3 linked regions of the Bradyrhizobium sp. AZCC 1610 genome follow. The protein of the gene in region 3 interacts with the protein of the main gene of each other region in a pairwise test. Links are inferred from orthologs where the notes say so. Each region holds a gene or a part of one and is shown on either strand. Other genes may lie near its edges.

Region 1 (4,202 bases), 1.2 Mb from region 3 along the record:
TCAGGAATTAACCACAGGGGTCATTCTTCAAACCCACCCACTACCGCCCCTTGACTCCTGGAACAAAAAAGGAACAATGTTCCTCATATGTTCTCATATCGTAGGGAGTCGGACGATGTTGCGGATGTTCGTGGAAGAAGCGGCGGCGCTGGCCTCGATTGCGCTGTTTGTCGGGATGATCGCGGTCTGGGCGCAGGTGATTCCGCAGCTTTGAGGCCGGGCGAAAACCTGATCCAGGCCGACTTGCGGACGGGCTGGGGAAAAGCCGGATGGCGGGCGCGGAAGCTGCGTTCCGCGTGGACTTAGGCAGGTCAAGGCATCACCATTGCGGTGGCGAGTCGGTGCGCATCAGCGGCCGATGATCGCTCCCCACCATGATAAGAGCCCGTTAAGCGACCATGTCCAGTGCCGGATTCGTTCATCTTCACGTTCATTCGGCCTATTCGCTGCTGAAGGGCTCGATCAAGATCGCCAAGCTCGGCGAGCTGGCGAAGGCCGACCGTCAGCCGGCCCTGGCGCTGACCGACACCGACAACATGTTCGGGGCGCTGGAATTCTCCGACAAGATGGCCGGCTACGGCATCCAGCCGATCATTGGCTGCGAACTCGCCGTCGATTTCGGCGACCAGGACCCGAACGCGCGCAACGCGCTGGCCTCGGCGCCGTCGCGAATCGTATTGCTGGCGGCGCGGGAGCGCGGTTACCGCAGCCTGATGCGGCTGAACTCGCGGGCGTTTCTGGAAACGCCGGTCCATCAATCCCCGCACATCAAGCTCGAATGGCTGGAAGGCGATGCCGAGGATTTGATCGCGCTGACCGGCGGTCCCGACGGCCCGATCTCGCTGGCGCTGCATGCCGATCACACCGCCCTCGCGACAGCCCGTTGCGACCGGCTGGCGAGCCTGTTCGGCGATCGCCTCTATGTCGAATTGCAGCGCCACGGCATCGACAAGGAGCGCCGCGCCGAATCCGGCCTGATCGATCTCGCCTATGCCAAGGGATTGCCGTTGGTCGCGACCAACGAGCCATATTTCGCATCGAATGACGATTACGAGGCCCACGACGCGCTGTTGTGCATCGCCGGTGGCAAGCTGATCGCCGAGACCGACCGCGACCAGCTCACGCCCGATCATCGCTTCAAGACCCGCGCCGAGATGGCGGTGCTGTTCGCCGATATTCCGGAAGCGCTGGCCTCGACGATCGAGATCGCGGAGCGCTGCTCGTTTCGCCCGAAGACGCGAAAGCCTATCCTGCCGCGCTTCACGGTCGGCGCCGGCTCAGGCTCCGATGCGGTAGCTGAGGAGGCCGCGGAGCTGAAGCGCCAGGCCGAGGAGGGGCTCGCAAGGCGCCTGCAGGTTCACGGCCTGTCGCCCGGCACCACGGAAGAGGAGTACCAAAAGCGTCTCGCCTTCGAGATCGACGTGATCAACCGCATGAACTATGCGGGCTACTTCCTGATCGTGTCGGACTTCATCAAATGGGCCAAGGCCCACGACATTCCGGTCGGCCCCGGCCGCGGCTCCGGCGCCGGTTCGCTGGTCGCCTATTCGCTGACCATCACCGATCTCGATCCGATCCGCTTTGGCCTGCTGTTCGAGCGCTTCCTCAATCCCGAACGCGTGTCGATGCCGGACTTCGACATCGACTTCTGCCAGGACCGCCGCGGCGAGGTGATCGACTATGTGCAGCAGCGCTACGGCCGCGATCAGGTCGCGCAGATCATCACCTTCGGAACGCTGCAGGCGCGAGGCGTGCTGCGCGACGTCGGCCGCGTGCTGCAGATGCCCTACGGCCAGGTCGATAAATTAACAAAACTGGTACCGCAAAATCCTGCCGCGCCGGTGACGCTGGCGCAGGCGATCGAGAGCGAACCGAAGCTGCAGGCGTTCCGCGACGAGGACCCGGTGGTGGCGCGCGCCTTCGACATCGCCCAGCGCCTCGAAGGGCTGACGCGCCACGCCTCGACCCATGCCGCCGGCATCGTGATCGGGGACCGGCCCTTGAGCGAACTGGTGCCGCTCTACCGCGATCCCAAATCCGACATGCCGGTGACCCAGTTCAACATGAAGTGGGTCGAGCCGGCGGGGCTCGTTAAGTTCGACTTCCTCGGCCTGAAGACGCTGACCGTGCTCGATGTCGCGGTGAAGCTGCTCAGGCAGCGCAACATCCACGTCGATCTGCCGACGCTGCCGATCGACGATGCCCCGAGTTACCAGATGCTGGCGCGGGGCGACGTGGTCGGCGTGTTCCAGGTGGAAAGCCAGGGCATGCGGCGCGCGCTGATCGATATGCGGCCCGACCGCTTCGAGGACATCATCGCGCTGGTGGCGCTCTATCGCCCGGGTCCGATGGCCAACATCCCGACCTATTGCGCGCGCAAGCACGGCGACGAGGAGCCGGAATATCTGCATCCGATCCTGGAGCCGATCCTGAAGGAGACGTTCGGCGTCATCATCTACCAGGAACAGGTGATGCAGATCGCACAGGTGATGGCCGGCTATTCGCTCGGCGACGCCGACCTGCTGCGCCGCGCGATGGGCAAGAAGATCCGCGCCGAGATGGAAAAGCAGCGCGCGATCTTCGTCGCCGGCGCGGTCAACAACGGCGTGCCGAAGGGGCAGGCCGATACGATCTTCGAGCTGCTCGCCAAGTTCGCCGACTACGGCTTCAACAAGAGCCACGCGGCGGCCTATGCGCTGGTGTCCTACCACACCGCCTACATGAAGGCGCATTACCCGGTGGAGTTTCTGGCGGCGTCGATGACGCTCGAACTCAACAACACCGACAAGCTCTCGGAATTTCGCGCCGAGGCGCAGCGGCTCGGCATCAAGGTCGAGGCGCCGAATCTCAACCGTTCGGGCGCGACCTTCGAGGTTGGCGAGAACACCATCTACTATGCGCTCGCCGCGCTGAAGGGTGTCGGCCCCCAGGCGGTGGAGTTAATCGTCGAGGAGCGGCGCAAGGGCGTCTTCACCTCGCTCGCGGACTTCGCGGCACGGGTCAATCCGCGCGCCATCAACAAGCGCGTGATCGAAAGCTTAGCTGCCGCCGGCGCATTCGACACGCTCGAATCCAACCGCGCCCGCGTCTTTGCCGGCGCTGATGCTATTCTCGCCGCCTGCCAGCGCAGCCACGAGGCGGCAACGATCGGTCAGAACGACATGTTCGGCAACGCTGCCGACGCGCCGACTATCATGCTGCCGCAAATCGAGCCGTGGCTGCCGGCCGAAAAGCTCCGCCGTGAATACGACGCCGTCGGCTTCTTCCTGTCCGGCCACCCGCTCGACGATTACGCCACGGTGTTGAAGCGGCTGCGGGTGCAGACCTGGGCGGAATTCTCGCGCGCGGTGAAGACCGGCGCGACCGCGGGCAAGGTCGCGGCCACTGTGGTGTCGCGGATGGAGCGGCGCACCAAGACCGGCAACAAGATGGGCATCATGGGACTGTCAGACCCAACTGGGCATTTCGAGGCCGTGCTGTTTTCCGAAGGCCTCGCGCAATACCGCGACGTGCTGGAGCCGGGGGCTGCGGTGTTGCTGCAGCTCGGCGCCGAACTGCAGGGCGAGGACGTGCGCGCCCGGGTGCTGCATGCCGAGCCGCTGGATGACGCCGCGGCCAAGACCCAAAAAGGCCTGCGGATTTTCGTTCGCGACACCAAGCCGCTGGATTCCATCGCGCGACGGCTCAACATGCCGGAAGCTGCCGCGCCAAACGGTTCGGCAAAGGGCCTGCCGGCCAAGCCTGCGCCCGGGCCATCGGGCGGCGCCGATGGCGACGTCTCGCTCGTCATCATGCTCGACCTCCAGACCGAGGTGGAGATGAAGCTGCCGGGGCGCTTCAAGGTCTCGCCGCAGATCGCAGGTGCGATCAAGGCGGTGGCGGGCGTGGTGGATGTGCAGACGCTGTAGGCAACCCCTCCACATGGCGCTATCATGATACTTGAGGTTGCCAGTATCTTCACGAACCTGGCGAGAATCCGTCGCTTCTAGCCGTGAATTTTACGCGGGAGTCTCGCGCCTTTTACAGCGGCTCGAGATTGAGAGCTTAACTATCCAGCTTCAGCGAAGCTTCGCCGCGCAACCATAGCCGCTATGGCGAATCAGGGTCATCAACTTCGACGCGGCAAGCCGTAAGGCAAGGAGAGCGCAATGTGCGAAAAATGCTTCTCTGACCAGCTTCATCCACGGGCGCCCTCACGGCGC
Region 2 (3,148 bases), 4.1 Mb from region 3 along the record:
GTGCCTATCTCGGACTCGTTGAGACGTCAGCTAATGACGGAAAAACCGTCGAGAGTAGCGTCTGTCCTATGTGATAACCGGCCGCGAGGACACAGTTTCGTATCAAGTCGGAAGGAAGGCAGGTTGAGTTGCTAGTTCCGCTTAAAGTCGAGCATGCCATGACCAAGGAAGACGCGATTGATGAACTTAGATCGCTGCAACGGAACGGTGAAGGCTCCAACGTGCACGCGAACGCCGAGACGGTTCTTTGCGACTTCCTTGATGCAGCCGGCTATGGAGAGGTCGCACGCGAGTTCCGGAAGATCCACGAGATGTATCCGGTGGTGACCCCTAGATATTCGAAGCCTTCTTGGCCGTCGTAGGCAGAAGATAGGCGAACGGCTACACCAAGGATCGTCCGTGCTGAATTGTTGGGTCCAGCTCCATCATTCGGGCCTCCGGACATCCAAGGCAGCGGTGTCGATTGGGAGAGTCCGTTACGATTTCGAACGAGGAAAGCGTGCTCAGCGATGGAGAGGGCGAGTAAACGGCAATCACGGCGCTGGCGGTTGATTGATCAAGAAACATGCACTCAAACAATAATAAAATTCGATTGTCGCCTGCATCCTCCGATGAGACACAATAGCAGATGTGGCGGATGTCGAAGGCCACGGGAGCATTCGGCGCTTGTATCACTCGCGGGTGAGCTGCTTGATCGGAGCTAGTGATGCCGACTATGTCGAGAGTTAGCGACGCGCCCGAGAGAGGTCACGCATATCCGAGCGGCTGGCGCCGCTATCTTTACTCAACCAACCACAAAGACATTGGCACGATGTACTTCGTGTTTGCTATCTGCGCAGGTCTGATCGGTGGAATCATTTCAGTTGTAATTCGGATGGAATTGCAGCAGCCGGGCCTCCAGATTTTCACGAACACGAATACCTACAATGTATTTGTAACCGGCCACGGCCTGATCATGATCTTTTTCACGCTCATGCCGGCGATGATGGGTGGATTTGGCAATTGGATGGTGCCGCTGATGATCGGCGCGCCGGACATGGCGTTTCCGCGCATGAACAACATATCGTTTTGGCTACTGCCTGCATCATTTGCACTGCTCATTATCTCGATGTTCGTCGAAGGCGAGCCCGGCTCGAGCGGCGCCGGTACCGGTTGGACGCTGTACGCGCCGTTGTCGACCTCGGGCCATCCGGGACCGGCCGTCGATTTCGTAATCCTGTCGATGCATATCGCGGGTGCGTCTTCGATCCTCGGCTCGATCAATTTCATCACCACCATATTCAATATGCGGGCGCCGGGTATGAGCCTGCATAAAATGCCGTTATTCGCCTGGTCGGTCCTCGTGACGGCCTTCCTGTTGTTGCTGTCGCTGCCTGTGCTCGCCGGCGCCATTACCATGCTTCTCACCGACCGCAATTTTGGAACGACGTTTTTCGCGGCGGAGGGCGGCGGAGATCCGGTATTGTATCAACATCTTTTCTGGTTCTTCGGTCATCCCGAGGTTTACATCATGATTCTGCCGGGCTTCGGCATCGTCAGCCACGTCGTTTCCACATTCAGCCGCAAGCCGATCTTCGGCTATCTCGGAATGGTCTATGCACTGGTTGCGATCGGATTTATCGGATTTCTCGTCTGGGCCCATCATATGTACACGGTCGGGATGTCAAGCACCGCCCAGGCGTATTTCGCGTTGGCCAGCATGGTGATCGCAGTTCCAACTGGCATAAAGATCTTTTCCTGGATAGCAACCATGTGGGGCGGCTCCATAACATTTCGAACGCCGATGCTGTGGGCGATCGGATTCATCTTCGTGTTTACGGTCGGCGGTGTCACCGGTGTTGTGCTCGCCAATCCGGGCATCGACCGGACGTTGCAGGACACTTACTACGTAGTTGCGCATTTCCATTATGTACTGTCGCTTGGCGCCGTATTCGCGATCTTCGCAGGTTGGTATTATTGGTTCCCGAAAATGACTGGATACATGTACTCGGAAGCCCTCGGCAAACTGCACTTCTGGCTGACCTTTGTCGGCGTCAACCTTGCGTTTTTTCCGATGCATTTCCTCGGATTGTCGGGAATGCCGCGACGAGTTGCAGATTATCCCGACGCATTTGTAGGCTTGAACCAGATTGCCTCGATGGGGTCCTATGTCTCCGCAGCCGGTCTGATCGCGTTCTTCGTGGGCATGGTTTATGCCTTCGTACGGAAGGAGAGGGCTGCGGACAATCCGTGGGGACCTGGCGCAACCACGCTGGAGTGGACGTTATCTTCGCCGCCACCGTTTCATCAATTTGAGATCTTACCCCGAATTGAATAGATCAATTCTACGAGCTCTACAAATCAGCCGCGCCGACGTGGCAAAGGAGCCGGCAGACGCCTCCGATTCCGCGTCAACGATGCTCCGCTTTGCGTCGCACGCACGGTAGCGGTTGAAGCCATCGTTAAAGGGATCCGAGCCCGTGCGCAGACCGAAAGGTGTCACACAAGGCACTCCATTCTCATCCAACCGCAAAAATGTATTCAAGCGTCAATAGAATTCGTTTGTCTAACGTCCTTGCAAGATGGATCCTCAAGTGCTGCCGAGACGATCTTAAAGCGAAGCGGCATACGCGGTGACAAGTGGAGAGTGATTGTGATCAAGGACATTCTGGTGACCCTTCCGGCGGGCGATACGCCGTCCTTCGCGGTGGACTACGCCGCAACAGTCGCCAGAACTTTCAATGCGCACCTCACGGGCATTGCATTTGTGCAAGACGTGGCCAGCTCTGGAGCGTTGTTTGACTGGGCTCCGACGATTGTTCTGGATGATTATCGTCGAGAAGTGGAAGCTGCCGCTGAAGCTGCCAAAGCCCGGTTCGAGGAAACGTGCCAGCGAGAAGGCCTCTCCGCTGAATCGATGATTCTCAACGCGGGAGCGGTCAGCCTTCCTGAACTCCTTGCACGCGCAGCGCGGAGGTTCGATTTGACAATCCTTCCTCAGGCTGACCCGGAGGACGAGCGGTCGGAGGAGGTGATGATCGAGGCAGCCTTGCTGGGATCCGGTCGCCCAATCTTGCTCGTTCCCTATTTCATGGAAGGCGCAGTCAAGTTTGACCGGGTTCTTGTTTGCTGGGACGGCAGCCACAACGCCGCGCGCGCGATAGCCGAC
Region 3 (2,981 bases):
AGCTCAACGGCGTCATAGCCGGATGGGGGGCCATTCGCGGCGACACGCTGGAGGGCTTGTATGCTGCGCCTGAATTTGCCGGGCAGGGCGTAGGCGCCGGATTGCTCGATAGGCTCGAAGGGCTGATGCGCGACCGCGAGTTCCCTTCGGTGCGCGCTGAGGCAAGCTCAAATGCCCGCGACTTCTACCTTTGTCGCGGCTACAAGGCGACCGGCCCTCAAACGCCGCAAGGCGCCTGGCCCATCGCGAAAGAACTTCTGACCTGAAAACAGGGGTGGCGGAGAATAAGCGCGCTGGGCAGCGGCAGGGTTCTGGCGACCGTTTAAACCGTTCACGGCGCTTGATTTTCGTCTCGCGAGGGGCGACTTTGGCGCCCGCTTGGCCGGGGCCTATCGGAGCCCTGGCGACGGGTTGTCAGGAGGATATTGCGTGGCGGACCATCAGGTGCACGATTTGACGCCGGAAGATGTGGCGAAGGGGATGGCGGAGGGCCGCTATCTGCTGGTCGATGTCCGCGAGCCGAACGAGGTCGCGGTGGAAGCCTATCCGGACGGCGTGGTGGTTCCGCTGCAGTCGTTCGATCCGGCGGCCATTTCCGATCCCAAGGGCAAGCAGGTGGTGTTTGCCTGCCGCTCCGGCAAGCGCTCGGTGACGGCGTCGCTGGCGGCGCAGGCGGCTGGTCTGCCCTATGACAAGCATCTGGCGGGCGGCATTTTGGCGTGGAAGGCTGCGGGATTGCAGACCAAAACCGGCGGCTGATCTCCACCATGACATCCATGAACAAGGTCTTTGCCGACCTTCCCGTCACCGTGTTCGAGGCGATGTCGCAGGCCGCCCGCGACAACAACGCCATCAATCTCGGCCAGGGCTTTCCTGACGATCCCGGACCGGAGGACATCCGCCGCGCTGCAGCCGACGCGACGGTGAACGGCTACAACCAGTACCCGTCGATGATGGGCATTCCCGAACTGCGGCAGGCGATAGCGGCGCATTACGGCCGCTGGCATAGTCTCTCGCTCGATCCGATGACGGAAGTGATGGTGACTTCGGGTGGCACCGAGGCGCTGACGGCGTCTATCCTCGCCGTCGTCGAACCCGGCGACGAGGTCGTGGTGTTCCAGCCGGTCTATGACAGCTATCTGCCGATCATCCGCCAGGCCGGCGGCATTCCGCGCCTGCTGCGGCTCGAGCCGCCGGGCTGGCGGCTGACGGAAGAGATGCTGGCCAGCGTCTTCAATCCCAAGACCAAGGCGGTGCTGTTCAACAACCCGCTCAATCCGGCCGCCGTCGTCTATCCCCGCGAGGATCTCGAATTGCTGGCGCGGTTCTGCCAGCAGTTCGATACCATCGCGATCTGCGACGAGGTCTGGGAGCACGTGATCTTCGACGGCCGCGAGCATATCCCGCTGATCACGATTCCGGGCATGCGCGACCGCACCATCAAGGTCGGCAGCGCCGGCAAGATTTTTTCGCTGACGGGATGGAAGGTCGGCTTCGTCTGCGCTGCGCCGCCGCTGTTGCGGGTGGCGGCAAAAGTGCACCAGTTTCTGACCTTCACCACCGCGCCGAACCTGCAGGCTGCCGTCGCCTATGGCCTCGGCAAATCAGATGAATATTTCTACGACATGCGCAAGGAACTGGCGCGGAGCAGGGACCGTTTGACGAAGGGACTGGAGAGCATCGGCTTTCCCGTGCTGAAGTCGCAGGGCACATATTTTCTCACCGTCGATCTGTCGCCGCTCGGTCTCAACGAAACCGACGTCGAGTTTTGCAAGCGGATCGTGACCGATTATAAAGTCGCTGCGATTCCAGTATCGGCGTTCTACGAGCAGGACGCGGTGACCTCGGTGGTGCGGTTCTGTTTTTCCAAGAAGGACGAAACGCTGGACACCGCGCTGGAGCGCCTGTCGGACGCGGTGCACGGCCGCCGCAAGAGGTAGCAGATGCATGACCTTCTCCGAGGTTCGCTTCGCCTGATCGGTGTGATGACGGTCGCGCTGTCGCTCTCGCCCGCATGGGCGCAGGAGCGCACCGTGAACTTCTACAACTGGTCGAACTATATGGCGCCGGGGGTGCTGGAGGATTTTACCAGGGAGACCGGCATCAAGGTGGTCTACGACACCTTCGACGCGAACGAGACGCTGGAGACGCGGCTGTTGGCCGGGAAGTCGGGCTACGACGTCGTGGTGCCCACCGGCTATTTCCTGCAGCGCCAGATCACCGCAAAAGTCTTCGTCAAGCTCGACAAGTCGAAGCTGCCCAACCTCGCCAACGCCTGGCCGGTGGTTACCAGCCAGCTTGCGACCTACGATCCCGGCAATAATTACGCCGCCAACTACATGTGGGGCACCACGGGCATCGGCTACAACGTCAAGATCGCGCAGAAAATCCTTGGGCCCGACGTCAAGATCGATAGCTGGGACATCGTCTTCAAGCCAGAGAACCTCGCAAAGTTTAGGGATTGCGGCATCCACATGCTGGACTCTGCCGACGACATTCTGCCCGCGGCGCTCAGCTATCTCGGGATCGATCCGAACTCGACCAGGCAGGCCGATCTGGAAAAGGCCGCCGAGCTCGTCAGCAAGATCAGGCCCAATGTCCGCAAGTTTCATTCCTCGGAATATCTGGGCGCGCTGGCATCCGGCGAGATCTGCTTTGTGGTGGGCTGGTCCGGCGACATCATGCAGGCGCGCAGCCGCGCGGCGGAAACCAGGAACGGCATCGAGATCGGCTACACCATCCCGAAGGAAGGCGCGCAGATGTTCTTCGACAATCTCGCGATCCCCGCTGATGCGAAGAACGTCGCGGAGGCCTATGAGCTGATCAACTATCTCTACCGCCCGGATGTCGCGGCGAAGAATTCCGACTTCCTGTCCTACGCCAACGGCAATCTGGCGAGCCAGAAGCTGGTCGATCCAAAAATCCTCAACGACAGGAACATCTATCCGGACGAGACGATGCAGAAAAAGCTGTTCGTGATC

What was found.
Region 1: the proteins of V1279_RS11430 (region 3) and dnaE interact in binary tests that used the Escherichia coli proteins (3 or more experiments, as listed by UniProt). The link is inferred for Bradyrhizobium sp. AZCC 1610 from one-to-one orthologs.
Region 2: the proteins of V1279_RS11430 (region 3) and ctaD interact in binary tests that used the Escherichia coli proteins (3 or more experiments, as listed by UniProt). The link is inferred for Bradyrhizobium sp. AZCC 1610 from one-to-one orthologs.

Annotation. Positions count from the first base shown.
Region 1 is NZ_JAZHRR010000001.1:3,572,604-3,576,805, reverse strand. What follows is about bases 58-4,108. They hold dnaE (DNA polymerase III subunit alpha), read left to right. Parts: upstream 58-398; coding sequence 399-3,908; downstream 3,909-4,108. Outside these bases: V1279_RS17695 (carbonic anhydrase), read left to right, coding at 4,149-4,202. UniProt on the Escherichia coli protein: DNA polymerase III is a complex, multichain enzyme responsible for most of the replicative synthesis in bacteria. This DNA polymerase also exhibits 3' to 5' exonuclease activity. The alpha chain is the DNA polymerase catalytic subunit.
Region 2 is NZ_JAZHRR010000001.1:6,520,383-6,523,530, reverse strand. The notes cover bases 15-3,011. They hold ctaD (cytochrome c oxidase subunit I), read left to right. Parts: upstream 15-706; coding sequence 707-2,317; downstream 2,318-3,011. Other genes in these bases: V1279_RS31995 (universal stress protein), read left to right, coding at 2,633-3,011; V1279_RS32005 (hypothetical protein), read left to right, coding at 159-362. In the rest of the region: more of V1279_RS31995, read left to right, coding at 3,012-3,148. UniProt on the Escherichia coli protein: Cytochrome bo(3) ubiquinol oxidase is the terminal enzyme in the aerobic respiratory chain of E.coli that predominates when cells are grown at high aeration.
Region 3 is NZ_JAZHRR010000001.1:2,401,760-2,404,740, forward strand. The notes cover bases 24-2,853. They hold V1279_RS11430 (aminotransferase), read left to right. Parts: upstream 24-767; coding sequence 768-1,940; downstream 1,941-2,853. Other genes in these bases: V1279_RS11420 (GNAT family N-acetyltransferase), read left to right, coding at 24-266; V1279_RS11425 (rhodanese-like domain-containing protein), read left to right, coding at 430-759; V1279_RS11435 (polyamine ABC transporter substrate-binding protein), read left to right, coding at 1,986-2,853. In the rest of the region: more of V1279_RS11420, read left to right, coding at 1-23; more of V1279_RS11435, read left to right, coding at 2,854-2,981. UniProt on the Escherichia coli protein: Shows aminotransferase activity with methionine and histidine as substrates, and to a lesser extent also with phenylalanine.